One region of the Fusibacter fontis genome, then DNA from elsewhere that is predicted to be linked to it. Evidence: predicted binding sites of a transcription regulator. Region 1 holds the regulator's gene; each other region holds the start of a gene.
What was found. Region 1 encodes HrcA, which represses chaperone genes, less so after heat shock. Its sites were predicted from a motif close to TGTTAGCACTCNNNNNNNNNGAGTGCTAACA; they were not measured.
Positions count from the first base shown of each region.

Region 1 (8,526 bases):
TATCACTTAACACTTCGTAAGCTTCATTTATTTCTTTAAACTTAGCCTCAGCTTCTTTGTTATCAGGATTTCGGTCAGGATGGTATTTCATTGCCAGTTTTCTGTAAGCTTTTTTGAGTTCGTTTTCATCTGCGTTTCTTTCAACGCCGAGCAACTCATAATAATCAGCTTTGTTACTCACGTAGTATACCGCCTTTCCTATTTATGAAGGGCATCCTAAGATGCCCTCATTTAAAACTCATAGTCTAAAATTTAGTCTACCACTTCATAATCTGCTTCGTCAACTGGTTCTTGATCATTGCCTGGAGTTTGTCCAGCAGATGCTTGCTCTTTTGCGTAGATTTTTTGAGCAATTGGTTGGAACGCATTTGTAAGTGCTTCAAAGTCTTTTTTCATAGTTTCAATATCTTCAGTCGCCATAGATGTTCTCAATGCTGCGATTTTTGCATTTACTTCTTCTTTTTCAGAATCAGAAATTTGTTCGCCTAAATCAGACATTGATTTTTCAACTTCATAGATCATGTTGTCTGCTTTATTGCGTTCTTCGATCAATTCTTTACGTTTTTTATCTTCTTCAGCATGTAATTCAGCTTCTTTTACTTTTCTTTCAATTTCAGCTTCTGAGAGGTTTGTAGAAGATGTGATAGTAATGTGTTGTGATTTTCCAGTTCCTAAATCTTTTGCACTTACATTTACAATACCATTTGCATCGATATCAAATGTCACTTCAACTTGTGGTACGCCTCTTCTTGCTGGTGGAATACCGTCAAGTTGGAATCTTCCCATGCTTGTATTGTCGTTTGCCATTTGACGCTCACCTTGCAATACGTGAATATCAACAGCTGTTTGATTATCAGCAGCAGTCGAGAATACTTGACTTTTCTTAGTTGGAATTGTTGTATTTCTTTCAATTAATTTTGTAAATACGCCACCAAGTGTTTCGATACCAAGTGAAAGTGGTGTAACGTCAAGTAAAAGAACATCTTTTACATCTCCAGATAACACACCACCTTGAATAGCTGCACCTAAGGCAACACATTCATCAGGGTTAACGCCTTTATGTGGTTCTTTTCCTACAAATTTCTTAACAGCATCTTGAACTGCAGGGATACGCGTAGAACCACCAACTAAAATGACTTGTTCGATTTCAGATGGATCTAAACCAGCATCTTTTAATGCTTTTTTAGTAGGTTCCATCGTTGCATCTACTAATGATTTAGTCAATTGATCAAATTTTGCACGTGTTACATCGATATTTAAATGAAGTGGACCTTCAGCTGTTGCTGTGATGAATGGTAAATTTACATTTGTTGATTGCGTTGAAGACAGTTCTTTTTTCGCTTTTTCAGCTGCTTCTTTTAATCTTTGAAGCGCCATTCTATCTTGTCTTAAATCAACGCCGTGCTCGCTTTTAAATGTATCTGCTAAGTGATCCATAACGATTTTATCAAAGTCATCTCCACCTAAATGGTTGTTTCCGTTTGTTGCTAATACTTCGAAAACACCATCGCCAATTTCAAGAATTGATACGTCAAATGTACCACCACCAAGGTCAAATACCATGATTTTATGTTGTTTGTCAGTTTTGTCTAATCCATAAGATAACGATGCAGCAGTTGGTTCATTGATGATACGTTTTACTTCTAAACCAGCAATTTTACCAGCGTCTTTTGTCGCTTGTCTTTGAGCATCTGTAAAGTATGCAGGAACTGTAATAACTGCTTCTGTTACAGTTTCACCTAAATAACTTTCAGCATCTGCTTTTAATTTTTGTAAAATCATCGCTGAAATTTCTTGAGGAGAATATGATTTCTCATCAATTTTCACCTTGTGATCTGTACCCATTTCTCTTTTAATAGAACTAATTGTTCTATCTGGATTTGTAATTGCTTGTCTTTTTGCCGTTTCACCAACAAGTCTTTCGCCATTTTTTGTAAATGCAACGATTGATGGTGTGGTTCTGTTACCTTCTGCATTTGGAATTACTACAGCTTCTCCACCTTCTAATACAGAAACACATGAGTTTGTTGTTCCTAAGTCAATACCAATTATTTTTGCCATTTTAATAGCCTCCTTATCTCAACCTATAATTAATTTGCAACTTTGACCATACTTGGTCTGATTACTTTGTCATTTAACACATAACCGTCTTGAAACACTTCAATGACAACTTCACTTTGTCCCTCTTCAGCTTCCACTGTCATAACTGCGTGGTGCTTAACTGGATCAAATGGTTGATTGACTGCTTCGATTTTTTTAATGCCATTTCTTTCGAAAAATTCATCAAGATTTTTCTTAATCATCTTAATACCATCTAAAACTTTGCTATCTGAATTTTCAATATCACTAACAGCCAAAGCTCTTTCAAAGTTATCCATGACAGGTAATAACTCCGATAGAATTTTTTCGTTACCAAATTTGAAAATATCACTTTTTTCTTTTTCAACGCGTTTTCTATAGTTTTGGTATTCTGCGTTAATTCTCAAATACTTATCATTTAAAGCTTCGATTTCTTGTTTGAGAGATAACACTGGATCTGCGTCCACTTCTGGATTTGCAGAAGATTCAGTAGTTTCATCACCTACTGCAGTTTCTTTTGTTTCGTTTTCAGAAGGGATTTCTTCTGTGATGTGTTTTTTCTTAGTCATCTTATCCTCATTTTTTTTCGCTGAATTTGTTTTTTTAACACTCAACAATATCGCTCCTTTCAATTACAAGCATCACTATTATAAGTAAATGCCAGAAAATACATCGGATAATGTATTGCTAATGTAATTCACTGTAGATACAACAGTTCCATAATCCATCCGTTTAGGGCCGATTATCAGAATTCGTCCAGCGCTGTTGCCGTCTACTTTATATGAAGAGGCGACGATGCTACAATCTTCTAGCATTTCGACACCAATTTCATTTCCAATTTTAATGGTTAATTTGTTTTCTGGAATGGATTCAACAAGCGTTTCAATGGCTTGCTGATTATTGAGATAATCAAATATACCTCTTGCTTTTTCTGTTTCCGAAAACTCATATGTGGATAGTAAATGTGAAATTCCATCCATGTAATATTCACTTCCATTTAAGCTCTTTAATGCATCTCGAAGTATAGGAATTAAGTAATCTACGATGTTTCCAAATGCACTTAATTTTTCTTTAATCTTTAATATTGATCTTACGTCAATATTTTCAATAGTTTCACCCATCAAATGATCTAACATCGTATCCGAAATTTTATCTAATATAAATTGTTCGGTGTTTGATAGACCTAACTGAATATTTTTAACAATGCCAGTATCTGTGACTAAAATTAATAAAACTCGAGAATCTGAAACTTTAATTAATTTTAAGTTTGCAAGCTTACACTTGTTAAAACGTGGAATAGAAACCACCGCTACTAATTTTGTAAAATCTGATAGCAATTTTACGGCTTGTTTTGCAAGATCACTCGCTTCAATAATTTTGTTCAATAATAAAGATTGAATGATTTCTTTATCCCTAGAAGGGATGCTATTGTCTCGAATAAGTGAATCGACGTATAGTCTATACCCTAAATCCGAAGGTACCCTACCAGCTGATGTATGTGGTTGCATAAGATATCCTAATTCTTCTAAATCCGCCATTTCATTGCGAATTGTCGCAGAGCTGATACCTAATGGATATTTCTTGGAGATTGTTCTTGAACCTACTGGTTGGGCTGTATCAATAAAGTCGCTAATAATTGCTTCCAATATCTTAAGCTGTCTATCAGATATCATATGATTCACCTTCTTTGTTAGCACTCATTAATATCGAGTGCTAATTCTATTAATAATATACTTCTAGGCCATTCGTTTGTCAAGTTTGAATTTGAATGTTAATACTCTATTTACATTTTTTTAAAATTCTGGAATGAAACAGCCTATTTATGATTTCAATTTAAATCATGAATTCTAGAAAGACCTGATTTGCAACATCACGTCCATATGGCGTCAGGTGAATGGTGCCGTTATCGATTCGTATCAAGGACTGCGTTAAGCATTTTTTTAGCGCTTCATCAAAGAAAGTACGAAATTGAATTCCGTATTGTTTTTCGATTGCTTCTATGGAGATGCCTTTATTTAAACGAAGACCCAACATAATGGTTTCAAACAAATCTTCATGTGAATCGATGACCTCTTTTTCATCAACTGGAAATTGTTTGGATTCAATTTGAGTGAGATATTCAGTCAAATTACGTGTATTTCCAAACCGTACACAGTTCAATTTTGAGTGTGCAGATACACCAATACCAAGGTAGGGTTTGTTTTGCCAATAGATTAAATTATGTCTAGATTCAAATTGAGGTTTTGAAAAATTTGAAAGTTCATACTGAAAGATTCCAATTCGTTGTAATCCCTTGATCATTTCATGATACAGCTTTCTTTCAAGCGTTTCATCTAGTGCCTCAAAGTCTTTGGCGATTGATTTTTTATATAAAGGTGTCCCCTCTTCAATTTTCAAGCTATACGCCGAAACATGTGGCGGGTTTATGCGTTTTACCAATTGAATGGTTTCTTTAATGTCCTTAACAGTTTGTCCAGGTAGTCCAAACATGAGGTCAATACTGATATTCTCTATGCCTTTATCACGAATCATTTGATACGTATTCAGAAAATCCTCAACAGTATGAATTCTTCCAATATCTTTTAGTATTGTATTATTAGTTGACTGCAATCCCATACTGAATCGATTGATTCCTGCAGCAATGTAGTCGTCAAGTTTTTCTTCAGTTAGTGTGCCAGGATTTACCTCTATCGTAATTTCTGCATCTGATTGAATGTCACAATGTTTGCGTAGCGACAGTAAGAAATCGCAAATAAATCGACTATCAACAGAACTCGGTGTTCCGCCGCCAAAATATATCGTCTTAATTTCTCTTGATTTTAATATTGGATGATACAGTTTAACTTCATTATTTAATGCATCAAAATATCGTTTGATCAAATCGTTTGATTGTTGCTTACCTATTTGAACCGATATAAAATCGCAATAATCACATTTACTCACACAAAATGGCACGTGAATATATAATCCGATTTCGTTCGATTCGTCGTGTGCTGAACTATTAAGTAGTTGAATCATAGCTCCTCCTGAAATGATATTTAAATTTAGAAAAAGTAAATTGAATTCCAACTGGACTAAAAAATTCTGGAGTCAATCTCTCAAACCCAATTCCTCATTCTAAATGAAAGAAAAGGCTGTTTCAAGGGCATTCAATGTGAATCCTATAGAATCACAATGGTATGTCGCATTGATACAGCCATTATTGTTAATTTTCTTCGAATTTAAGGACTGTTAAAAATGCTTGTTGAGGAACTTCAACATTACCTAACTGGCGCATTTTCTTCTTACCTTCTTTTTGTTTTTCTAATAATTTTTTCTTACGTGAAATATCGCCGCCATAACATTTTGCAAGTACATCTTTTCTAAGGGCGCTAATAGTTTCACGAGCGACTACTTTTGACCCAATTGCAGCTTGAATTGGAATGACAAACATTTGACGTGGAATAACATCTTTTAGACGTTCGCAAATCACACGACCTCTTGATTCCGCTTTGGATTTATGAACAATCATAGAAAATGCATCGATCAATTCTTTATTTAATAATATATCCATTTTTACTAAATCTGATTGGCGATATTCTAAGAATTCATAATCAAGCGATCCATAACCTCGTGTTTTTGATTTAAGTGCATCAAAGAAGTCATAAATCACCTCATTTAGTGGGAGTTCATAATGTAAAACTACACGTTTTGGATCTAAATAATCCATGTGAATCATATCGCCTCTTCTCGATTGGCAAAGTTCCATGATGTTCCCCACATACTCATTTGGTACGATGATATTGGCTTTTACGATAGGTTCTTCCATCATTTGAATCTCAGTAACCGGAGGCAAGTTCGTTGGATTCTGAATCATCAAGACTTCACCATCATTTTTCGTCACGCGATAAATAACGCTTGGTGCAGTTGCAATAATATCCAAATCAAATTCTCGATCAATTCTCTGCTCAATGATTTCAAGATGAAGGAGTCCTAAGAAACCACATCTAAATCCGAACCCTAAAGCAACAGATGTTTCAGGTTCAAACGATAAAGCAGCGTCGTTGAGTTGTAATTTTTCAAGTGCATCTCGAATTTCATCATAGCTTTGACCTTCTGCAGGATAGATTCCGCAATAAACCATAGGTGTCGCTTTTTTATAACCTGGTAATGCTTCAGAAGTCGGTACAATACTTGAAGTTACCGTATCGCCCACTCGACAATCCTTCACATTTTTTATGCTAGCAGTAATGTATCCAACATCACCTGCGCGTAATTCATCAACTGGAAAAGGTCCTGGAACACTGATTCCCACTTCAACAACGTCAAATTTCTTCCCTGTTGCCATCATCAGAATCTTATCACCCTTTTTAACAGAACCTTCTACGATTCTTACATAGGCAACTGCACCTTTGTAACTATCATAGTATGAATCGAAAATAAGAGCTTTTAAAGGCGCATCTTCGTCTCCCGTTGGAGGCGGAACATCTGCTACAATTTTTTCAAGAACATCTTCTATGTTTAAACCTTCTTTTGCAGATATACGAGGCGCATCTTCAGCGAGTATACCGATTACATCTTCAATTTCAGCGATGACTTCTTCCGGTCTAGAACTTGGTAAGTCTATTTTATTGAGCACAGGGACTATGGCAAGTCCTTGCTCATCCGCTAAATGCACATTCGCTAATGTTTGTGCTTCAACGCCTTGAGTTGCATCTACAACGAGTAATGCGCCTTCGCAGGCAGCAAGTGATCTCGAAACTTCGTAAGTGAAGTCGACGTGACCAGGGGTGTCAATCAGATTCAGCAAATACTCATGTCCGTCTTTAGCTTTGTAAACAAGTCGCGTTGAATTCAGTTTAATGGTAATGCCACGTTCTCTTTCAAGATCCATACTATCTAAGATCTGATCTTTCATTTCTCTCTGAGTTAACAAGCCTGTTTTTTCTATGAGTCTATCCGCTAACGTGGACTTTCCGTGATCGATGTGTGCAATGATTGAAAAATTTCTAATGTACTTTTGACGTTCACTAGACATTTGAATGCCTCCTCTATTTTCGGGTTATCTATTGATTAATATACAAATATATGATATTTTTGAACGTATCAACTATAAGCTATTTTACTAACCTATCAATTATAACATATGAGAGTACGTATCTCAAATAATTAATATTGGTTTCGTGATAAAAAAACTTGCACTATCAAGTCTCACGTGATAAAATAATCCTGTTGAAAAACTTCGGGGAGGTGAAAACACATGGCAAATATCAAATCAGCAAAAAAGAGAATCAGTGTCATCAACAAGAAAACTGCTCTTAACAAATCTAGAAAATCAGCAATCAAAACTGCTGAAAAAAGATTTTTAGAAGCTTTAGAAACTGGTGATTTAAATGCAGCTACAGAAAAATTCAATTACTATGAAAAAAGAATGGCTCAAAGCGCTGCAAGTGGTTTATATCACAAAAACGCTGCATCAAGAAAAATTTCAAGATTAAGAAAAAGATTAAACGCTGCGGCTGAATAATCGTTTAACTATTTCTGATTGAGAAATCCCCGATAAATGACCGTGTTAATTTAATATTTGATCAAATATTAAAAAAGCGTACAAGTTAAGTACGCTTTCGTCCTTTTTTGGAACCTGTTCTATTTGGGCACTATACTAATTTGGTATAGTGCCTTTTCTATTAAAACAAGTGCATCAACCCCACTCGATTTCATTAATAAATCTGTTTGTTCTAATATATCCAAAATCGCTAAGAGCTGTTTTTCACTGAATTGTGTAGAAAAACTCCCCGCTTTCTTTGCTACAAATGGATGTATATCTAGTTTGGCTGCGATAGTTTGACTCGTATGCCCTTCATTTAATAAGATTTTACACTTATACATATTTCTAAACTGTTGGCTAATTAAAAAGAATATTTTAATCTCAGGCTCGCCATTTGAAACAAAATAGTTCAGTATTTTGATGGCTTCAAGCATCTGTCTAGAACTAATGGCATCCATCATTTTAAAAATATTGTGCTCAATGGGAACTTCAATATATTGATTGATTAATTTTTCATCTATTGCAATCGAATTCCCCGCAAGCATTCTAATCGCATTGTCAACATCATATAGATTTTTATTGGCTTCAGGTTCTAAATAGTTGAGCATCTCAATGAGATAATTAAGCGCATGTTGGGAAATTTCTTTTTGATACGATGCAAATTTCTTGAGAATCCACTTGTTGAGTTCTGGTCTCGTTAATCGTTCTACCACCACTTGTTCCGCTTCTTTGCTCAAGTATTTATAGAGTTTTTTGCGTTTATCCACATCATTTTCATAAAAAATAAGGGTCGTATATTCTGGAATATTTTTGAGAAACTGTAAAAGTTTCTCTTCTTGTTCCTCTTTAGCAGATTTTAAAAATCCAGTTTTGTTAAAGATGATGAGCCGTCTAGAATCAAAAAACGGCAATGTGATTCC
Region 1 covers NZ_AP042445.1:779,551-788,076, forward strand. Annotated here, with positions in the region: gene dnaJ (molecular chaperone DnaJ) at 1-181, opposite strand, end outside; gene dnaK (molecular chaperone DnaK) at 253-2,061, opposite strand; gene grpE (nucleotide exchange factor GrpE) at 2,091-2,648, opposite strand; gene hrcA (heat-inducible transcriptional repressor HrcA) at 2,727-3,752, opposite strand; gene hemW (radical SAM family heme chaperone HemW) at 3,913-5,097, opposite strand; gene lepA (translation elongation factor 4) at 5,285-7,096, opposite strand; gene rpsT (30S ribosomal protein S20) at 7,319-7,585, shown strand; gene holA (DNA polymerase III subunit delta) at 7,705-8,526, opposite strand, start outside.

Region 2 (8,526 bases), 790 kb from region 1:
AAGAATTCGATACTTAAAAGCACCGGATGAAATTTTTGATACGTTTCCTTCGTGGCAAAAAGAATTTTACTTGTCATATGTTCGTGAAGATGCGGCATTTTTATCAATTTCAGCCTCTGATCCTGAAGCACTAAAAGGGGTTGATCCTATGAGAATTCAGCGCTATTCAAAAGCGTTTGATGCATCTGTAAGAGAATACCGTACACGTCTTATGAATAATATTAACGTGTGGTGTGTGGCTTCTGTGCCAACTCCGGCTTGGGCAAAAAAAGTATTTCCAAATGAACCGATTGACGTGGCAATGAATAAACTATGGGATGCAATCTACGAAGCGGTTCGTGTCAATGAAGCAGATCCGGTGGCAGCATGGGAAGCACATAAAACACAATTAAAAACGAGAATGAACTATCTCAACGAAATGAACTTCAAATCTCTTCGCTACACCAATCAACTTGGTACGGATCTAGTGGTGGATTTGCCAGATCATCACATTTGGATTGGAGGTTCTGACTTTACACCAGAAGGACATGAGTTTATTGCAAACATGCCAACTGAAGAAGTCTTTACAGCGCCACATCGAACAGGTGTAAATGGTCGCGTCGTAAGCTCGATGCCACTGAATTTTAACGGTAGCTTAATCGATGGTTTTGAATTAACCTTTGAATATGGAAAGGTCGTATCGTATCAAGCTGAAGTTGGATATGAACATCTTAAAAGTTTGCTTGAGACGGATGAAGGCTCAGTATACTTAGGCGAAGTGGCACTTGTTCAAAATGATTCGCCAATTTCAAATATGGGCATTCTATTTTATAACACGTTATTTGATGAAAATGCTTCTTGTCATCTAGCGCTTGGAAAAGCATATCCTGTATGTGTTAAAGAAGGCGAAAATATGTCGCCAGAAGAATTGATCCAAAATGGCATCAACGATTCTATGACGCATGAAGATTTCATGGTTGGAACAAGCGACTTAAGCATCGTGGGAACCACTCATGACGGTCGTGAAATTCAAATCTTCAAAGACGGTAATTTTGCTTTTTAATGATTATTAGCTGTTGATTAAGCTTAGCAGTTACATTTTATTACAATAAAAAACAGCAGGGATCCATAGTTGGAATCTCTGCTGTTTTGTGCTTTCTACGCCTATTTAAAAAAAGTAAATAGTAACGGAACCAGTAACACGGTAATCAGTCCGGAAAGTGCGATTGCAGTTGAACTGAGCGCACCTTCGGTTTCTCCCATTTCAATAGCTTTTGAAGTGCCCACAGCATGAGATGCTGTGCCTATTCCGACGCCTGTCGCAATTGGGCTAGGGTGTTTAAAGAGTTTTTTTACAAGTGGTGCCATCATGGCACCTGCGATGCCTGTAACAATCACCATGACAATGGTAATCACGGAATTTCCTTGGATGATTTCGGCTAAAGAAATCGCCATGGGCGTGGTGATGGATTTTGGCAACAAAGAAGCCACCATATCTAAATCAAGCTTTAAGAGTTTTCCCAAAGCAATTATGGTCAAAAATGAAGTCAGAACCCCGCTGCTTATCCCGATGAAAAGACTCCAAAAATAGGTTTTAATGAGTTGTCGTTGACGATAGAGCATCATACCAAGCGCTACGGTGAGTGGCGCTAAAAAATAATGAATGCCATAACTCCCTTTTTGGTAAGTTTCATATGGAATCTGAAGCACCAAAAGAACGGCAATGATGAGTGCGGTTGCAATGAGGATTGGATTGGCTAAAACATGTTGCGTTTTTTGTTTGACCCACATGCCAATGCTATAGGCAACTACCGTTAAAATGATACTAAAAGCCGGATTAGCGATCAAATTTTGGATGAGGTTCATGATGGACCTCCTTTGCGTTTCACGAGCCAATTCGTTACGAACATGGATACCCACATCGTCGTAAAAGTCGAAATGATGGCGATGAGTAAAAGCTTCAGAAGAATCATGCCAGTTATATTGGTAAGCGCCAATAAGCCAACGCTGGCAGGCACGAAGAAGAAGGAAATATGATTCAGAAAAAAATCACAAATTTCATCAACTTGAGATTCTTTTAAAAAACCAAATGTCAATGAAAGAGCGAGTAAAATCATCCCGATGATGGCACCGGGGATGACGATTACTGAATGAATGAGTTGACTCAATCCTTCTCCTATAAGCCAAAAGCCGAGCAATACTGCCAGCTGTTGGATGAGTTTCATATAAGTTTGAGCATGAGCTGATTGTTGCGTTGGATAAATTTGCTCATATTCTCAGAAGAAAGCGGTTGATGTGACAACATTGCTAAGTCATATAAATGTTCGCAGATGAGTTTTTTCGTTTCCTCATCAATCGTTTCATTGTTGATCAGATGGTTTACAAGTGGATGATTGGTATTGAGAATTAACGTCGCCTCAGGTTTGAACATATCTGCGTTCATACCGGGCATTGCATACATTTTCATCATATCTTGCATACGTCTACTTTCTTCAGAAAGAACCATCATTGACGAAGTCGTATCGTTTTTAAGATGTTCAAGTTTTAGAAGCAGTTTATCATTTTGAAGCGTCTCTTTGAAGAGTTTATCGAGTTTTTCAAATGCTTCTTTCTTTTCTTCTTCAGATTGTGTCGATTCACCTATGAGGTGTTCGTTGAGATCCGAGTCGATTCTCAAGAATGAAATGCCTTCATTTTTAGATTCCACGAGTGATATAAAAGGCGCATCAATGTTGTGCGTTAAGATGACGGCATTTAAACCATGATCGTGGAACAATCGAACGTATTGAGCTTGCTGTAATTCGTCAGATACATAAAATACCTTGTTCTCGTGTTTTTCTTTCACTTGTTCGAGATATTCGTTTATAGTGACATATGAGCCGTCGATTGTCTTGTATAGATAGATAGAAGCCACACTTTCAAAGAATTTTTCATCTTTCAAACCACCAAATTTAATAAATGGATTGATGTCATCCCAATACCCTTCAAATGCTTCGCGTTCTGTCTTGAATGTCCCTGTTAATTTATCTGCAACTTTTTTGCTGATGTAATTTGAAATTTTGCGCACAAAACCGTCGTTTTGTAAGAAACTTCTAGAAACGTTGAGCGGTAAGTCTGGACAATCAATCACGCCTTTAAGAAGCAATAGAAACTCTGGAATCACTTCCTTAATGTTATCTGCAATAAATACTTGTGAGTTATAGAGTTTAATTTGACCTTCAATTGTATCAAATTCAGTATTCAGTTTTGGGAAATACAAAATCCCTTTTAAGTTAAATGGATAGTCCATGTTCAAATGAATCCAGAAAAGAGGTTCTTTGTAATCGTTAAACGTCGTGCGATAGAATTCGCGGTACTCTTCATCTGTACACTCAGAAGGTGATTTTGCATAAAGCGGTAATGTCGTATTGAGTGGTTTTGGCTCATCAATGATGATGTTGCCATCTGCATCCTTACTTGGTTCTTTGCCAATTACCGTTAAGTAAATTTCATACGGCATAAACGAACAATATTTTTGAATCGTTTGTCTCAACGTGTACTCGTTTAAAAATTCCTTTCCATCATCGCTGATGTAAAGTGTAATATCTGTTCCTCTCGTGTTTTTAACGCCTGTCTCTAGTTCAAACTCAGTACCGCCATCGCATCTCCATCGCGCAGATTGGGCGCCATCTTGGTAAGAAAGCGTATGAATTTCTACTTTTTCAGCCACCATAAATGCCGAATAAAAACCTAGTCCAAAGTGTCCGATAATTTGATCTTTGTCGGATTTATCTTTGTATTTATTCAAGAAATCTTCAGCGCCAGAGAAGGCAATTTGATTGATGTATTTTTTGATCTCTTCATCAGTCATACCGATTCCGTTGTCTGAGAACGTCAACGTCTTCATGGCTTCATCGAGTGTAACTTCAATTTTGAATTTTGCATGTTCTTCTAAGTGAAGTTCACCCATTGAACTGAGTTGCTTAAGTTTTGTAATGGCATCGCTCGCATTTGAAATTATTTCGCGAACAAAAATATCATGGTCTGAATAGAGCCATTTTTTTATAATGGGAAAGATGTTCTCACTATGAATAGACAAACTTCCTTTTTCTAATGACATATAATAAATCACTCCTTTTGAAAATTTATAAATCTCACTATTCATATTAACGCTAGAGGATTAAAAAGTCAAGATGGAATTAGCACTCGATAGAGCAGAGTGCTAACAGCACAAATGAAACCGGTTGTATAAAAAATTCTGTCCGTTGAAATCATCGAAATGACACTTATTTTATGAATATTCAACTAATTTTGTACAAAATGTAGAATCCAGATATCAACTGTGCTATGATATACATAATTACTTTTTAACAAAGTGGGGACTTATGTCCTAGCGATTTTGTGAACTGAAGTAGTTTTGAAATATGATTATTTAAAGGCAAGTGTTTTGTGATAAAAAGTAAAAGGAGCAAGCGATGAACTGTCTATTTGAAAATTCCAGTTTTTCATTATTTGAAGAAAATCAAGTAATTTATGTAAGAGTGACCTCTCCAGGTGTAACTGTTTTTGATTTTAACAGTGTACTCAAAAATTTTCCGCAAATAAAAGTCAGTCAGTTTGCAGTCTTACAAAATGCGTTTAAGTTAGCGGATGGCAAGAACTACGAAGTTGGCACGCTTAAACTTAAGTATGAACTTGAAATAGCATCAGATGATATGACGGTCTATATTAAAATAAATGTGCCACAAGAAGAGATCGATGCCGATCTTGTGATTATTCAAACAGAAATAATCCAATTGTTGAAAGAACAAGGGGTTAATACAGGAATACTAACAGAAGTGTTGAAAAATGAGTTGGTATCTAATAAAAAAATTGTTATTGCAAGAGGCATTGAACCCATCGCAGGAGAAGATGGTGTTTGTACTTACTACGAATTGTCAAAGCGAGAAGCAAAAATAGATGAAACAGGTAAGTCGGATCATTATGAACTCAACTTAATTGATAATGTTAAAATGGGTGACTGGTTAGGTGAAAAGACACTTCCAACAGCAGGCGTAGATGGGTTGACCGTAAAAGGCGCTAAGATTCCAGCAAAGTTTGGCCGAGAAGCGATGCTCAAATACGATCGCAATACGGTAGATGAAGTTCAAAGAGGAGATAAGTTCGTTTTGATTGCAAAAAATAATGGCGCAGTCAATTTTGCAAATGGAAAAATAAGAGTTGAAAATCACATTATTATCTATGGAGATGTGGATTTTTCAACGGGAAATATTGATTTTGATGGCAATATCACCATCAATGGAACGGTACTAGATAAGTTCTCTGTTAAGGCAACTGGTGATATTGAGATTAAGGGAAAAGATGGCATAGGAGCAGCAGAAAAAATCGAATCAACTAATGGATCTATCTATGTAAGCGGTGGCGTGAATGGTAAAAATGAAGCAGTCATCATTGCAAAAAAAGATATCTTTGTGAAATTTGCCAATGAATGTCGTATGATTGCGGGGAACTCAATCAACATTTCAAAATATGCATTTGATAGTTATTTACAGGCCGATAAGATTTATTTAGATCCTAAAAAAGGAAAAATCGTCGGTGGCGAAATAAATGCAAAACATAAAATTGTATCTGCGGCGATTGGAAATATTCAAGAACGCCAAACAAAGGTAAATGTAGAAGGATTTATACGTGGAAATGTAAAAGCAGAGCTCGACACCATGCAGATAAAGATGAGTGATTTGGTGCTCAATATCAATCGTATGCGACGAAAATTAGAAATATTTGAGCAAAATATTGATAAATTAGACGAGCGTGCGAAGAATACGTATTACGCACTTTTGCAAAACAATCAAAGCTTATTAGACGAACTTGCCAATATGTCGAGCCAACTAGAGAAGTTTGAAGATATATTGAGAACGCGTGGTGAAGGAGAGATCCAGATACATCAAGCGGTTTATCCAAAGACCATGATGAAACTGAAATCTTTACAAAAACAAGTAGCTGAGTGTATGCGTTGCTCTTTTTATATTAAAGATAACGAAATATTTACAGTTGATTAACACAGGGGGGAACAATGACTGAGAATCATGAAAAATACCATGCGTTGATTAGTAGCATTGATTTTTTTTCGCAGAATTTACATTTAGATCAGATCATTGAATATGGTTTTTCCATTTTTAATGAGTTTAAACAGCCTTTAAAATCGGCAATATATACGCTTACAAATGATAGCTTGTATTATGAACCGAGATTTTCAAATCGTTATGATATCGAACTCCCTAGAATGAATAAAAAAAGTGCGCATGATGATTTCGCTGTAAGAAATGGTTTTTTATTGACGAGTAGAGAAAAGCTAATGAGGTACTTTGAGCCAGATGAGCTAGAAACATTGTCTATATCCATGGTCATGCCGCTTATTATCGACGACAAACTTTATGGTTTTATCATTACTTCTGATGCTGAGGATATGCAGCCTGATGAAGTGGATTTTTTTAATCATTTTAATTACTTGATGAATTTGTCGCTTGAAAAGGCGTCTCGATATTTAGAACGTGCTATTTTAAGAAAAGAAATTGATATTCGCGTATTTAATATCAATACGCTTTCACACACGATGCGCGTATTGCTCTCGGAACTTGATACAAAGACGATCTTACAACTAAGTACAGATGTTATTCGCGAAATCACCACTTGTCAGGTGGCGAGCATCGGACTTTATGACGAAACAGAGAAAAAAATCATCATTCGTAAGTATGATGACATTTTTCAACCGAGAGACCTGTATGAAGATTTTAATTTAAAGCAAATGACCATTCAGAGCAATCAAAAGACGATTTTTTCAGTGGAGAATGATTTTGATGCTTTAGAGGGTATTTTTGAAGAACCTGAAAAGTTTAAATTTTTAGATGCTGAGTACGTTGTGCTTTTGGTAAAAGAGAATATTAAGGGGTTTGTAACCATTTCAAAGTCAATGACCAGTGACCATTATGATATCAACACGCTTGAAAGAATTCAAGATGTTGCATCTATCATGTATATCGGACTGAATAATGCGAGACAATACGAAACGATTGCGGAGCAAAAGGAACTTCTTAAAGAGCATTTAAATGTCCTACAAAGAATGAATAAAATCATTAAAAATGTCAATTCCGCTGAAACGTACGATGAATTATGCGAAAGAATCATGGATACTCTCGCTTTGACATTTGGTGTAGAACAATCGGTACTATTGACGGCACATCAAGGTGAGATCAAGTGTTCGGGAAGCGTTGGGTTAGAAGCAGATCAGATTAATGTGCATTTTGAAACGTTGAAAACGTTGTTTGATGCAAAATCCGAACGAATTGAAGCGGTATTTACTCAAAGCGAAGTGCTCAAAAAATATCCAGAATCATTTGTCACGCTATTTGAAGATATGAATTGTTTGATTACATGTCCGATTAAGCCTTCAAATTATATTGGTGAGCCGCTTGGTGTAATCGTAGTAGGTAAAACAGTGGAGCGTTTGAAGCAAACACAAGTGATTATGATTGATTTGTTGGCCAACAGCGTCGCACCATTGATGTCGCAACTGAAATTGCTTGATCAGTTTAGAGTGAACTATGAGCCTAAACCAAGTTATGTACTCAATCAAATATATTCGGATTATGATAAAGATGTGAAACTGTATGAAATGGATTTCCTTGTGTGGGCGACCCCGTCAGATTCAGAAGAATTGCCTGAGGATACTGCTTTTTCAGAACAGGTAGTAGGTGTAAAAAAAGTGAATTTAGGGGATATTGTGGTGAATTTTTCGCATACTGAGCTTTTGGAAGAATCAGATGTGACAAAACCGTATCTGTGGAATCCAAAATGGGAAGAAGTGGAAACTTGGCTTGAAAATATTAGAAATTTTGAAGCATAAAGTTATTAAATTCATGATATAATTGTTATAGCAATATCAAACGTGGGAATATATACAGTGATGTGAAATACGTTATACAAATGACTATTGAAACTTGAAAGGGGAAACACTATGAGAGTTAGAGCAATTATGACACCTGTTAATGAGTTAACTGTACTAAAACCTTCGGATTCTGCAAAATTTGCGATGCAACTGATTGAAGATAATGGTTTTTTATCATTACCAGTGGTTGAAGGAAAGAAATTTGTAGGTTTCTTATCAAAACAATTTATCTATGATATGTATTTTAAAGAAAAGCAAGGCGATTTTGATCAGTTTTTAAACAAAGCAGTGAGCGAGTTCATTTTTGATAAAATCGATACGATTTCACCAGATGTTTTGATTGAAGAGGCGGCAGATATCTTTTTCAAAAATAAAATTAGATTTATACCGGTTGTTGGTGAGCAAGATGAGTTTTTAGGCATCGTTACTCAAAACGCACTCTTCGGTATTTTAACAAAAATTTATGGTCTACACGATCCAAAAATTTCAATTTTGACAGACGACTTCAGAGGCGTGCTTTCGAAAATTGCTGAGACGATTTCCAAGAATGATGGTAATATCACCAATATCGCGCTGATCGATACTGAAGTTATGGGAATTCAAGAAATTTCAATCCGTTTAGA
Region 2 covers NZ_AP042445.1:1,565,750-1,574,275, reverse strand. Annotated here, with positions in the region: gene ACZ41W_RS07075 (aminopeptidase) at 1-1,042, shown strand, start outside; gene ACZ41W_RS07070 (LrgB family protein) at 1,144-1,845, opposite strand; gene ACZ41W_RS07065 (CidA/LrgA family protein) at 1,842-2,147, opposite strand; gene htpG (molecular chaperone HtpG) at 2,201-4,078, opposite strand; gene ACZ41W_RS07055 (DUF342 domain-containing protein) at 4,434-6,017, shown strand; gene ACZ41W_RS07050 (GAF domain-containing protein) at 6,032-7,861, shown strand; gene ACZ41W_RS07045 (CBS domain-containing protein) at 7,973-8,526, shown strand, end outside.
Region 2: htpG (molecular chaperone HtpG) is a predicted target of HrcA. The motif match lies at 4,156-4,186, and genes of this name have one in related genera.

Region 3 (8,526 bases), 1.5 Mb from region 1:
CTGTTGTCTGCGCTTATTGATAACCATTTACACCATGGCAATGCACTCAATATCGATCCAAGTCGCATTACATGGAGACGTGCAATGGATATGAACGACCGAGCACTGAGAAATATGGTGATTGGTCTTGGTGGAAAAACCAATGGTGTGACGCGAGAAGATGGCTTTGACATTTCTGTTGCATCAGAAGTGATGGCGATTTTATGTTTAGCAGATGATCTTGAAGATTTAAAAGCGAGATTGTCGAAGATGATCATCGGTTACACATATGACAATAAACCGGTTACGGCGAAAGATTTAGATGCAGTAGGTTCGATGGCACTGTTATTAAAAGATGCTATTAAACCGAACTTAGTTCAAACACTTGAAAATACACCTGCATTTATTCACGGCGGACCATTTGCCAATATAGCACATGGATGTAACTCTGTTGTTGCAACAAAAACAGCTCTTAAACTCGCAGACTATGTCGTAACAGAGGCAGGATTTGGAGCAGACCTAGGCGCAGAAAAATTCTTTGATATCAAATGCCGTTATGCGGGATTAAAACCAGATGCAGCTGTAATCGTCGCAACGGTTCGTGCACTTAAAAAACACGGCGGTGTTGGTAAAAATGACTTAGGCATCGAAAATTTAGAGGCACTTGCAGATGGATTTAAAAACCTTCAAGTACACGTTGAAAACGTTCGTAAATTCAATGTACCAGCCGTTGTTGCGATCAACGAATTCCCAACCGATACACCAGCGGAGCTTGAACTTCTTGAGAAAAAATGTCGTGAAATCGGCGTATCAGTTGTGTTGACACAAGTATGGGCAAAAGGTGGAGAAGGCGCTGTGAAACTCGCTGAAAAAGTGGTTGAGCTCGCTGAATCAGGCGTTGCGAACTTCAAGCCACTTTATAAACTCGAACTCCCAATTATTCAAAAAATTGAGAAGATTGCCATGGAAATTTACCGTGCAGAAGGCGTTGAATTTAGTAGCAAGGCGCTTAAAAATATCAAGAAATTTGAAGAAGACGGTCTTGGAAATCTGCCAATCTGTATGGCGAAAACACAGTATTCATTGTCAGATGATCCAGATTTAGTGGGAGCGCCTGCAGGATTTAAAATTATGATTAACGATGTGAAAGTATCAGCAGGTGCAGGATTTATTATTCCACTTGCAGGCGATATTATGAGAATGCCAGGACTTCCAAAAGTACCAGCTGCTAATAAAATTGATATTTTAGAAGATGGAGAAATTATTGGATTGTTCTAGTACAAACGAGGTGAAGGTATGCTAGGAACGCTGGTCAATGCAGGCGCAATTATTATAGGAAGTATCATAGGTGTGTTGCTTAAAGGTGGACTGCCTGAAAGAATGAGTCAAACCATCATTCAAGGTGTCGGTCTGTGTGTGATGCTCATTGGTTTAACCGGTGCATTGGAAGGTCAAGCGCATATGATGCCAATCATCTTTTTCATTGTCATTGGAACTCTCATAGGGGAAGGCGTTGACATTGAAAAAAGATTAGAACAATTAGGAGACCGACTTGAAAAGCGCTTTGCAAAATCAGATTCGACGTTTAGTAAGGGGTTTGTCACAGCGAGTTTGCTTTACTGCGTGGGTGCGATGGCGATTATGGGCTCTTTAGAAAGTGGTCTTTTGGCGAAACACGATACCTTATTTGCCAAGTCTGTTCTAGATGGGATCATCTCAGTTGTACTGGCTTCGACGCTGGGAATTGGCGTGATGTTCTCCGCAGTGTCTGTGTTTTTATATCAAGGCACAATCACCATCCTCGCGAGTCATTTGACGTCGGTTTTAACAGATACGGTTATTGTGCAGATGTCTGCTACAGGTGGACTGTTGATCGTCGGACTTGGTTTGTCGATGATTTTGCCACATAAAGTCAAGGTGGGCAATATGCTTCCAGCAGTACTTCTACCGATTGTTTATCATTTTATCCAACAGTTATTTTAATAAATGAAATCTTTGTTATAAATGGATTTGACCCTAGAAACCGTTGGTATTTCTAGGGTCTTTCAGTTTGTCGGGGAGAAGGAGTTTCTATCTATTTATAGGGAAATATAGTATAATAAACAGGGACAAGTGCTGTGTTTGATGTGTTTATGTTTATGCTATATCTAGAGAGGTTCATGTGCTAAAAATTCAGAATACCTATCATTTAAGTCGACACTATTTTGATGTGAAAAAAACAGTGGGATGTGGTCAGGCGTTTCGATGGGAAGTTATTGAAAATGCTGTAATTGGAGTTGTCAAACGATCCGTTCTCGTCATCAAAGAACTCGATGAAGCGACCTATGCCTGTGAGGTTTACGGTGCTTCGATGTCACTTTCAGAGGTGCAGCATTATTTTGATTTAGAACGGAACTATGAAGCGGTCTTGAGCCGACTGGCATTAAAAGATGACTATTTGAATCGCGCCATTACGTTGCATTCAGGAATTCGCATGATGAAACAAGATCCGTATGAAATCCTGATTTCATTTATACTCTCTAGTAACAACAATATTCCGAAGATCAAAATGACGATTGAAGATTTAGCTTGTCGTTATGGTGACCTCATCGGTACATTCAAATTAGGGACTTTTGAAAAGCAGTATTATACCTTCCCAGATGCGCAGAAGCTGAGCGCATTTGATGAACAGACGCTCGTTGCAAAGGCCATTGGATATCGTAATAAGGCGGTTATTTCAGCGTGTAAGCGCATTGTAGATGAGGGATTAAATTTAGATAAACCCTTTGAGCTTTCTTTCGAGGCGGCAGTGGACTGGCTAAAACAATTTTACGGTGTAGGCGAGAAAGTCGCGCAGTGCGTTGCGTTGTTTGGATATTACAAGCTCGAGGCGTTTCCGGTGGATACCTGGATTAAAAAGATGCTTTTAGAAGTTTACCACGTCGATAAAGGGCATGAAGCCTTTATCAAAACATATTTTTCACAGGATGCGGGCATCGCACAACAGTATTTATTTGAAGCTTACCGGTTGGATGCGCAAGCAAAGACACATTTAAAGACCGATTTAAAGACTAATAAATCGCAAGGAGTGTAAGATGGAAGTTTATCTAGGAAGACAACCGATTTTTAATACAAAAAAGCAAGTTGTCGCATACGAAATCTTATACAGAAGCAGTCAATACAATGCTTTTGATGCAAATATAGACGGTGATCTCGCCACGACATCCGTTGTCATTGACGCACTTTTAAACTTTGGAATCGGTAAATTGACGGATGGACGCAGAGTGTATATCAATTTCACAAAAAAATTGTTGATGGATAACTTACCCACGTTGTTTGATCCAGACCAACTTGTGATTGAGATTCTCGAATCCGCTGAAGTGGACGATGATTTAGTGGCAAAATGTAAAGAGTTTAAGTCAAATGGCTATAAATTGGCTTTGGACGACTATGTTGGAGATGTAAAGTTTGAAGCGGTTTTACCTTATATTGACATCATAAAAGTTGATTTTATGTTGCTTGGAAAGCACGAAAGAGAAGCGATTGGCAAGCGGTTTTCAAATGATTCAAAAGTGGTGTTATTAGCAGAAAAAGTGGAAACGCTAGAGGATTTTAATCAAGGACTTGCATTTGGTTATAAATTATTTCAAGGTTATTTTTTTGAACGACCTGTCATTTGTAAAGGAAAAAGTCTGGATGTCTCTACCTATCGCTACATGGAAGTTTTAAAAGAGACCATGACAGAAGAACCGGACTTTAACAAACTCACAGGTATCGTTAAAAATGATTTTTCACTTTCATATAAATTATTACGACTCATTAACTCACCTGCATTTTATACAGTGAGCGAGATTACATCCATCAGTCATGCTTTAACACTTTTAGGTATCAACGAAATTCGAAAATGGGTGACACTCATTATGCTGAGAGACCTAAGTAATGACAAACCAAGCGAATTGATGCGCGTATCGCTGACGCGTGCGCTTTTTGCTGAAAAGTTATCAGGCGAGTTTCAGATGAAAGAACGCTCAACAGAAGCCTTTTTACTTGGGATGTTTTCTCTCATTGACACCATTATGGATAAACCCATATTTGAAGTGTTAGATCCGCTGCCTTTAAAGGAAGACTTAAAAGGTGCTTTACTGGGTGAACGCAATGCCTTTCATCATATTTTGGTGCTTTTGAAAAACTTTGAAACGGCAGATTGGGAATCCATTGATCAGTTAGCGGAAAGCTTAGGAATTTCAACTGTTGAACTGAATCGATTGTATATTGATTCCGTTGAAGAGTCCAATAAATTGTTTTCAGAATTATAGGCATGATATTAGACATATGAAGATTGACATTAGACGATAAACGTTAGACGATAAACGTTAGACCTATGGAGATAGACAATAGATTTTCAGGTTGAGTTGAAAACCGATTGATAAATTATTAGCACTCTCGATTAAAGAGTGCTAAAAAAATATTGATTTTTGAGTGCGACTGTTATATGATATTTTACAGGAACACTTTGTGCAAAATAGAGCCATTAGGCATCCAATTAGATTATTTTTTATAGGAGGAACGTAACATGTTAAGACCACTTGGTAAACGTGTCATCATCAAAAGATTAGAAGCTGAAGAAAAAACAGCAAGCGGGATTGTACTTCCATCACAAGCAAAAGAAAAACCACAACTCGCTGAAGTGTTAGCAGTGAGCAGTGAAGTGAGTGAAGTCAAAGTTGGCGACACAGTTGTTTTCAAAAAATACGTAGGTACAGAGATCAAAGTTGAAGGCGAAGAAGTGACAATTTGTGAATTAGCAGATATTTTAGCGATTATGGAATAAGCACAAGGTAGTATCCTCAACACAAGACAGAACACATAAAATTCAATTTTAAATGGAGGCAAGCAAAATGGCAAAAGATATTATGTTTGGCGAAGACGTTAGAAAGAAATTAGAAGCTGGCGTTGACAAGTTAGCAAATACGGTAAAAGTGACACTTGGACCTAAAGGCAGAAATGTAATCCTAGATAAAAAATTCGGCGCACCACTTATTACAAACGATGGTGTGACCATTGCAAGAGAAATCGACCTTGAAGATGCGTTTGAAAACATGGGCGCACAACTTGTAAAAGAAGTAGCAACACGTACAAATGACGTCGCTGGTGATGGTACGACTACTGCGACATTATTGGCACAAGCAATTATTAAAGAAGGTATTAAAAACGTTGCTGCTGGCGCAAATCCAATGATTCTCAAAGGCGGTATTGAAAAAGCTGTTGTGACCGCTGTAGAAGTCATTAAAAGCGAGAGCGTTCTTATTGAAAATAAAAAAGACATCGCAGACGTTGCGTCTATTTCAGCTGCAGATCCTGCAATTGGAGATTTAATCTCAGAAGCGATGGAGCGCGTTGGAAAAGACGGCGTTATCACTGTTGAAGAGTCTAAAACATTTGGTACTCAACTTGAAGTGGTTGAAGGGATGGAATTTGATCGTGGATTCGTGTCTCACTACATGGTAACAGACGCAGAAAAAATGGAAGCGAATATGGACAATCCATATATCCTCATCACAGATAAGAAAATCAACAACATCCAAGAAATTTTACCAGTGCTTGAGCAAATCGTTCAAAGCGGCGGAAAACTTTTGATTATTGCGGATGACATTGAGGGTGAAGCGCTTACGACATTAATCGTGAATAAACTCCGTGGTACATTTGAATGTATCGCAGTGAAAGCGCCAGGATTTGGCGATAGAAGAAAACAAATGCTTCAAGATATTGCGATTCTTACAGGTGGCGTGATGATTTCAGAAGAATTAGGATACGATTTAAAATCGGCTTCTATGGAAATGCTCGGTCGTGCAAAATCTGTTAAGATCAACAAAGACAAAACGACGATTATCGACGGAATGGGCGATAAAGCACTAATCGATGAACGCGTGCGTCAACTTAAAATTCAAATCGACGAAACTACGTCTGAATTCGATAAAGAAAAACTTCAAGAAAGACTTGCAAAAATCGCAGGTGGCGTAGCACTTATCCAAGTAGGGGCAGCAACTGAAGTTGAAATGAAAGAGAAGAAACTTAGAATTGAAGATGCATTAAATGCAACAAGAGCTGCTGTTGAAGAAGGGATCGTTCCTGGTGGTGGTACAGCTCTCATCGGCGCAATTGGAAAAGTACTTGAACTCGTTGAAACACTTGAAGGCGATGAAAAAACAGGTGCATTAATTATAGCGAGAGCACTTGAAGAACCAGTTCGTCAAATCGCGATTAACGCTGGTTTAGAGGGTTCAGTAGTTGTTGAAAAAGTGAAAAATTCAGCTTATGGCATCGGTTTTGACGCACTTAAAGGCGTTTATGTGAACATGATCGAAGCGGGTATCGTGGATCCAACAAAAGTAACGCGTTCAGCACTTCAAAATGCAGCATCTATCTCAGCAATGTTCTTAACAACTGAAGCAGGCATCGCGGATATCAAATCAGATGAACCAGCAATGCCAATGGGTTCAATGAACGGTATGATGTAAGGCTGAATGAAAGTTAGACTGAATCAAAGTTAGAGTTTGTATTGAATAAAAATAAAGGGCTGTTACACAATGATGTAACGGCCCTTTTGAATGTTGCAATATAAAATGATTGAATGACGAAGCATTTTATCGACCAATAATGTGCTTTATAGCCAATTCAAAAGTCTCGTACTGATAGAGATGGAACATAGAGAGCGCCATAAAATTGGACAGAATAAATTCTGCAAGAACGTTGCTATCTATTGTGCTATTGGAATAATCCGAACTCATTTCGACGACTTTTGCAATTTTCGATATGAGTAGCTTCATATAATCATTTCTGAGTGTGTTGCTAGAGTGTGTATTTTTAATCGTAACGGATTGTTTGCTAAAAAAAGTGGTGTGAAAATCCGCAGTATATTGATCGAAGTGCTTGTAGAGTTCTTTTATTTTTGTCAGTAAATCTCGATTGTCTAAGGCAAGTTGATCGGTAATGTCAAAAAAAGCTTCCCAGTGCCGAATCATGAGTTTTTCAATGATGCATTCTTTGTTGGGATAGTAATTATAGATCGTACCTGCAGCCATTTGACATTTATTTGCGATGTTTCGGATATTCAGTTCATCTAAACTATGGTTAAGGGCAATTTCCTCAGCAGCATCTAAAATTCTCTGTTCAGGATCTTCAATAATTTTTGGCATCACAAACTCCTTAAGATTCAAAAAGAGCATGAGTGTTCATGCTCTTTTTTTAATTTCCATAGGTTACCATGGTTCTCTTCTAGTTTACATGGTTTTGCGAGTTTTTAGAAGACTGTTTTGAATTTTTCAAGATAAATGTCAATACGAATCCAACGGTTGCCACGACCGCAGTCGCTAAGAACATCTGACCATATCCTGAATTGATTGTTGTTTGAAATGTTTCTGTGATGAGGTCAGTGGACTTTTGAATCGTTGGAATCACCATGCCTTGAACATTTCCAGGTAGGATGGATTTTAAGAAGACTTCCAATCTCTCGGCAATGTTCGTCACATCGGCTGATTGAATATACTGAACCATGTCAGCGCTGACGCTTCCGCCAGAAGCATTGAACATTTGACTTTTACCTGGAAAGACAGCTTCCATGATATTTGGAAACACGTTCGTTCCAGCATTGGCGATAAATCCAATCATGATGTTCGGTGAAATAGCCACGCCAATTGAACGCACTAAGGACATGGTCGCAAGTCCTGAAGCGCCTTCTTCTTTCTTAACGCGATTAAGGATGAGATAATTGAGTGGTGCACCCATGGTAAAACCAACGCCAAATCCCATGAACATCAGGCCGATCACTACTGTCGAAAGCGACATGGTCTTAGAAGCAACAAAGGATAAGAAGAGGGTGCCGACGATGTTAAATAAAAATCCAAATTTGAGGACGAAGGCAGCGCCTTTTTTGTCGAGGAGTTTTCCGCTGATTGGAGCGGCAATTCCAGAAAAGACCGCTAAAAGTGTAACGAGATACCCTCCACTACCGTGGGCAATTTTCAACGTGTTTTCAGCAAACTGTGGCACGAAAACCATCCCCATCATACCGACACCTGTGACAAATGCAATGGTTAAAATGATGATCATCTGAGCATCTTTAAAGTAATTTAAGTTAATAATCGGGTCTTTTGCACGCTTTTCAGCCCATACAAGGAGCGGCAACAAAATCACAGCACTCGCTAAAAACACATAGACTTCAGCAGATTGAATGCTTTCGGTGAAATGGAAAAAATCGAGATTTGTAAGTGCATACATAAGACTTCCAATAAACCCACCTAAGATCACAGCACCTAAGAAATCAATAGGGGCTTTTTCTTTTGGTTGATAGTTGGGAATGAAGATGCTTAAAATGAGGATAGCGATTGAGATTGGGACATTGATAAAAAAGATGTATCCCCAGTGATCCATGCCAGCGATATCGATGATGAAACTTCCCAGTGTTGGCCCGATAATGGTGGCAACGCCATATATCATACCGACGAAACCAAGCGCCATACCGCGTTTTTCTTCTGGAAAACTCTGCCCAATAACCGTTGTCGCGATTGG
Region 3 covers NZ_AP042445.1:2,626,918-2,635,443, forward strand. Annotated here, with positions in the region: gene ACZ41W_RS11755 (formate--tetrahydrofolate ligase) at 1-1,257, shown strand, start outside; gene ACZ41W_RS11760 (DUF554 domain-containing protein) at 1,276-1,962, shown strand; gene ACZ41W_RS11765 (DNA-3-methyladenine glycosylase family protein) at 2,141-3,052, shown strand; gene ACZ41W_RS11770 (EAL and HDOD domain-containing protein) at 3,054-4,274, shown strand; gene ACZ41W_RS11775 (co-chaperone GroES) at 4,532-4,789, shown strand; gene groL (chaperonin GroEL) at 4,857-6,476, shown strand; gene ACZ41W_RS11785 (TetR/AcrR family transcriptional regulator) at 6,603-7,154, opposite strand; gene ACZ41W_RS11790 (DHA2 family efflux MFS transporter permease subunit) at 7,234-8,526, opposite strand, start outside.
Region 3: ACZ41W_RS11775 (co-chaperone GroES) is a predicted target of HrcA. The motif match lies at 4,391-4,421, and genes of this name have one in related genera.